Regions from separate parts of the Pseudomonas sp. ICMP 8385 genome, predicted to be linked through region 1. Evidence: predicted binding sites of a transcription regulator. Region 1 holds the regulator's gene; the other holds the start of a gene.

Region 1 (3,114 bases):
GAACTGGATCGCGATGGACGCCGCCAGGAACTGGAAAGCCTGCTGCAGGAGTTCCACATCAACCACATCCGCGACAACCTCGGCATGAGCCTGTCCGGCGGCGAGCGTCGTCGTGTGGAAATCGCCCGCGCCCTGGCCACGGCACCGAAGTTCATCCTGCTGGACGAACCCTTCGCCGGTGTCGACCCGATTTCGGTAGGCGACATCAAGCAGATCATCCATCACCTCAAGGCCAAGGGGATCGGCGTGTTGATCACCGACCACAACGTGCGTGAGACCCTGGATATCTGCGAAACCGCGTATATCGTCAACGACGGCCAACTGATTGCCGAAGGCGACTCCGCCACCATCCTGGCCAACGAACTGGTCAAGGAAGTGTACCTGGGGCACGAGTTCCGCCTGTAAACACTGGGATGTCAGGACATTCGCCATCAGGCGCGGGAGTCAATAAAAACCTTATTATTTTTATTGTTACCGCGCTCTAGGCAAAGCCCCCGATATCAGGCATATAATTTGCTTATGTTTGGCGCTCACGCGCCCTGTCGTGGATGGCGCATTGCGCCGGCGAATAAGGTGTTAAGCCCCTGCCATGAAACCATCGCTAGTCCTGAGAATGGGCCAGCAGCTGACGATGACACCGCAGCTGCAACAGGCCATCCGCCTGCTCCAATTGTCGACCCTGGACCTGCAACAGGAAATCCAGGAGGCCCTGGAGTCCAACCCGATGCTCGAACGCCAGGAAGAAGGCGACGACTTCGACAATGCCGATCCACTGGCCGACAACATCGAGCAAAAACCCAACGCCGACGTCCAGGAACCGTCCTACCAGGAAACCGCACCCACGGTGGATAACCTGGAAGAAGGCGAGTGGAACGAGCGCATTCCCAATGAACTGCCGGTGGATACGGCCTGGGAAGATGTCTACCAGACCAGCGCCAGCAGCCTGCCCAGCAACGACGATGACGAGTGGGACTTCACCACCCGCACCTCCGTCGGTGAAAGCCTGCAGAGCCACTTGCTGTGGCAACTGAACCTTGCCCCGATGTCCGACACCGATCGCCTGATCGCCGTGACCCTGATCGACTGCATCAATAATCAGGGCTACCTGGACGAGACCCTTGAGGAAATCCTCGAGGCCTTTGACCCGGAACTGGATATCGAGCTGGACGAAATCGAAGCGGTCCTGCACCGCATCCAGCAGTTCGAGCCCGCCGGCATTGGTGCGCGCAACCTCAGCGAGTGCCTGTTGCTGCAACTGCGCCAGCTGCCCGCCAAGACCCCCTGGCTGGCCGAGGCCCAACGCCTGGTCACCGACTACATCGACCTGCTGGGCAGCCGCGACTACAGCCAGTTGATGCGCCGGATGAAGCTCAAGGAAGATGACCTGCGCCAGATCATCGAACTGGTCCAGAGCCTCAACCCGCGTCCCGGTTCGCAAATCGAGTCCAGCGAAGCCGAATACGTCGTCCCCGACGTAATCGTGCGCAAGGACAACGAGCGCTGGCTGGTGGAACTGAACCAGGAATCGGTGCCGCGCCTGCGGGTCAACCCGCAATACGCAGGTTTCGTGCGCCGGGCCGATACCAGTGCCGACAACACCTTCATGCGCAACCAGTTGCAGGAAGCGCGCTGGTTCATCAAGAGCCTGCAAAGCCGCAACGAGACCCTGATGAAAGTAGCCACCCAGATCGTCGAGCATCAGCGCGGCTTCCTGGAGTACGGCGACGAGGCAATGAAGCCGCTGGTGCTGCATGACATTGCCGAAGCCGTCGGCATGCATGAATCGACCATTTCCCGGGTCACCACCCAGAAATTCATGCATACCCCGCGCGGTATCTATGAGCTGAAATACTTTTTCTCCAGCCACGTCAGCACCTCCGAAGGCGGCGAATGCTCGTCCACGGCGATCCGCGCGATCATCAAAAAACTGGTTGCCGCGGAAAATCAGAAAAAGCCGTTGAGTGACAGCAAGATCGCTGGTTTACTGGAGGCACAAGGCATTCAGGTCGCCCGTCGAACCGTCGCCAAGTACCGCGAGTCCCTTGGGATCGCGCCTTCCAGCGAGCGTAAGCGGTTGATGTGACGGGCAGGCCACAGCGTTCCAGTGGCGGGTATTCCTACCCGCCGCTTTATGCACTGGCAACGAAGGAGAAGCTGTATGCAAGTCAATATCAGTGGACACCAACTGGAAGTGACCGAACCGCTGCGCGCCTACATCAGCGAAAAACTCAAACGGATTGAGGGGCATTTCGACAAGATCACCAATGTGCAAGTCATCATGTCTGTCGAAAAGCTAAAGCAGAAAATCGAAGCCACCTTGCGTATACCCGGCGGGGAAGTAGTCGCCAATGCAGAGCATTCAGACATGTATGCCGCCATTGACGACCTGACCGACAAGCTGGATCGCCAAATCAAAAAGCATAAGGAAAAGCAGCAGAGCCTTCTTCAAGGCACAGGCCGCTAACACTCCCCACCCATGATTCGACTTGAAACCATCCTGACCCCCGGCCGTTCCCTTGTGAACGTGCCGGGCGGCAGTAAAAAGAAAGCCCTCGAACAAATTGCCAACCTGATCAGCCGCCAAGTGCCTGACCTGGAAATGCAAGATGTCTTCGATGCCCTGATAGCCCGTGAAAAACTCGGTTCGACCGGTTTTGGCAACGGCATCGCGATTCCTCACTGCCGCCTCAAAGGCTGCGACGCACCGATAAGCGCCCTGTTGCACCTGGAGGCGCCCATAGATTTCGACGCCATCGATGGCGCCCCGGTTGACCTGCTGTTTGTCCTGCTGGTCCCGGAAGCCGCCACCGATGCGCACCTGGAGCTGCTCCGGCAGATCGCCAGCATGCTCGACCGTGAAGAAGTACGTAAGAAACTGCGCAGCGCCAGCAGTAATGAAGCGCTGTATCAGGTGGTTCTGGATGAGCAAAGCGGGCAGTAATCATGCGTCTGATCATCGTCAGCGGGCGTTCCGGCTCGGGTAAAAGTACGGCCCTCAATGTGCTTGAGGACAGTGGCTTCTATTGCATCGACAACTTGCCGGCCGGCCTGCTGCCCGAGCTGGCCGAACGTGCGTTGATCCATACCGAACTGGCCCAACCGCTGGTGGCGGTG
Region 2 (3,114 bases), on a different contig from region 1:
GTAGGCATCGATAAAGTCGTCGCTGAACACGCCGCCTTTGGTCAGGAACGCACGGCCCTTGTCCAGCTCTTCCAGGGCTTCTTTCAGGCTGCCGCACACTTGTGGGATCTCTTTGGCCTCTTCAGGCGGCAGGTCGTACAAGTTCTTGTCGGCGGCGTCGCCTGGGTGGATCTTGTTCTGGATGCCGTCCAGGCCAGCCATCAGCAGTGCAGCAAAGCCCAGGTACGGGTTGGCGGCTGGATCCGGGAAACGTGCTTCGATACGGCGAGCGCGAGGGCTGGACACGTAAGGAATACGGATCGACGCGGAACGGTTGCGTGCCGAGTAGGCCAGCATGACCGGCGCTTCAAAACCTGGCACCAGACGCTTGTAGGAGTTGGTCGACGGGTTGGTGAAGCCGTTCAGGGCCTTACCGTGCTTGATGATACCGCCGATGAAGTACAGGGCGGTGTCGGACAGGCCGGCATAACCTTCGCCAGCGAAGGTGTTCTTGCCATCTTTGGCGATGGACAAGTGAACGTGCATCCCCGAACCGTTATCGCCGTACAGAGGCTTAGGCATGAAGGTCGCGGTACGGCCGTAGGCTACAGCTACGTTGTGTACGCAGTACTTGAGGGTCTGTACTTCGTCAGCCTTGGCCACCAGGGTGTTGAACTTCACACCGATTTCGTTCTGGCCGGCAGTCGCCACTTCGTGGTGGTGAACTTCGATGACCAGGCCCATGTCTTCCATGGCGTTGCACATGGAGGTACGGATTTCGTGGTCATGGTCGAACGGTGGCACCGGGAAGTAGCCGCCTTTGACGCCTGGACGGTGGCCATGGTTGCCGCCTTCCACGTCCTGGTCGGACATCCACGAGCCCTGGTCGGAGAAGATCTTGAACATGGAGCCGGAGATGTCGGACTTGAACTTCACTTGGTCAAAGATGAAGAACTCAGGCTCAGGACCCACGAATACGGTGTCACCGATACCGGTGGACTTCAGGTATTCCTCGGCACGCTTGGCGATCGCACGTGGGTCGCGGTCGTAGCCTTGCATGGTCGAAGGCTCGATCACGTCGCAGACGATGATCAGGGTCGGCTCTTCGGTGAACGGGTCGAGTACGGCGGTGGAGTCGTCCGGCATCAGGATCATGTCGGAGGCTTCGATGCCTTTCCAGCCGGCAATGGAGGAACCGTCGAACATTTTGCCTTCTTCAAAGAAGGCGTCATCCAGCGCGTCGCGAGCCGGCATGGTCACGTGGTGCTGAGTGCCTTTGGTGTCCGTGAAGCGCAGATCAATCCATTTAACGTCATGATCTTTGATGAGTTGAACCGACTTCGACATAGTGTCCTCCGGGTGGCTTCGGGCTGGGGTAGTGGAGTAGCCCTTAGAATGTGGGTGATGCCGGCGCGGATAGTCCGCCATGGCAACCTGCCTCACAAGAGAGCAAATTACATGCCAGTGCCCCGACATGGGTTTTTTGCCTCAAAATGGCCCCTATAAAGGTGCAAATCGTTAAAGCGGCAAAAAATACGCACTGCAATGTAGCGTAACGCTTTATTAATGCACTTATTTGGTGCGCGATACGCCGTTTGTATATTAACTGGTTAAACCTTGAGCGATTTCCGCTATAATCCGCGCCCCCCTTTTTCGGCTGGCCCTGTGCGCGCTGTTTCCATGAAATTAATCGTTAAAGTCTTTCCCGAGATCACCATCAAGAGCCGACCGGTACGGATGCGTTTCATCCGTCAGTTGGCCAAGAATATCCGCGCCGTGCTCCGTGACCTGGACCCGGCCGTGGTGGTGAACGGTGTGTGGGACAATCTCGAGCTGGAAACCCGCGTTACCGACCCTAAGGCCTTGAAAGATATGACCGAGCGCCTGAGCTGCATGCCGGGCATCGCGCATTTCCTGCAGGTGGACGAGTACCCCCTGGGCGACTTCGACGACATCACGCAAAAATGCAAACTGCACTTTGGCAGCAGCCTTGAAGGCAAGATTTTTTCGGTGCGTTGCAAGCGTGCCGGCAAGCACCCGTTCAGCTCCATGGACGTCGAGAAATACGTCGGCAGCAAGCTGCGTCGCGAGTGCGGCGCCGCTGGAATTTCGCTGAAAGAGCCGCAAATTGAAGTGCGCATCGAAATTCGCGACCAACGGTTGTTTGTGATCCACAGTCAGCACAACAGCATCGGCGGCTACCCGCTGGGGGCGCTGGAGCAGACCCTGGTGCTGATGTCCGGCGGTTTCGACTCCACCGTGGCGGCCTACCAGATCATGCGCCGCGGCCTGATGAGCCACTTCTGCTTCTTTAACCTGGGCGGGCGTGCACACGAATTGGGCGTGATGGAAGTCGCGCACTATATCTGGAAGAAGTACGGCAGTTCCCAGCGCGTGCTGTTTGTCAGCGTACCGTTCGAGGAAGTCCTGGGAGAAATTCTCGGAAAAGTCGATAACGGTCATATGGGCGTCGTATTGAAGCGTATGATGTTGCGTGCAGCGTCGAAAATCGCCGACCGCCTGCAAATCGAAGCGCTGGTGACCGGCGAGGCGATTTCCCAGGTCTCCAGCCAGACCCTGCCGAACCTGTCCGTGATCGACTGCGTGACCGACAAGCTGGTATTGCGCCCGCTGATCGCCAGCCACAAGCAGGACATCATCGACCTGGCCAACGAAATCGGCACCGCTGATTTCGCCAAGCACATGCCAGAGTACTGCGGGGTCATCTCGGTGAACCCCAAGACCCATGCCAAGCGCCACCGCGTGGAGCATGAAGAGAAAGAATTCGACATGGCGATTCTGGAGCGAGCGCTCGAGAACGCCAAACTGGTGCCGATCGATCGGGTCATCGACGAGTTGGGCCAGGATGTGCAGATCGAAGAAGTCAGCGAAGCCCTGGCCGGCCAGATCGTCATCGACATCCGTCACCCGGATGCCGCTTGCGACGAGCCGCTGGAAATCGCTGGCATCGACGTGCAAGCGCTGCCGTTCTATGCACTGAACGCGCGTTTCAAGGAACTGGATAACAGCCGTCAGTACCTGCTGTATTGCGACAAAGGCGTGATGAGTCGCCTGCATGCCCACCATTTGCTCAGTGAGGGGCATGCCAATGTGCGCGTTTATCGACCGAGCTAA

The links. Region 1 encodes sigma-54, which starts transcription at its own class of promoters, with help from an activator protein. Its sites were predicted from a motif close to ANTGGCATNNANNTTGCTNT; they were not measured.
Region 2: glnA (glutamate--ammonia ligase) is a predicted target of sigma-54. The motif match lies at 1,426-1,445, and genes of this name have one in related genera.

The regions. Positions count from the first base shown of each region.
Region 1 is NZ_LKBY01000001.1:137,307-140,420, reverse strand. Features, by position in the region: gene lptB (LPS export ABC transporter ATP-binding protein) at 1-405, shown strand, start outside; gene AO268_RS00690 (RNA polymerase factor sigma-54) at 590-2,083, shown strand; gene hpf (ribosome hibernation-promoting factor, HPF/YfiA family) at 2,159-2,464, shown strand; gene ptsN (PTS IIA-like nitrogen regulatory protein PtsN) at 2,477-2,941, shown strand; gene rapZ (RNase adapter RapZ) at 2,944-3,114, shown strand, end outside.
Region 2 is NZ_LKBY01000102.1:116,084-119,197, reverse strand. Features, by position in the region: gene glnA (glutamate--ammonia ligase) at 1-1,326, opposite strand, end outside; gene thiI (tRNA uracil 4-sulfurtransferase ThiI) at 1,660-3,114, shown strand.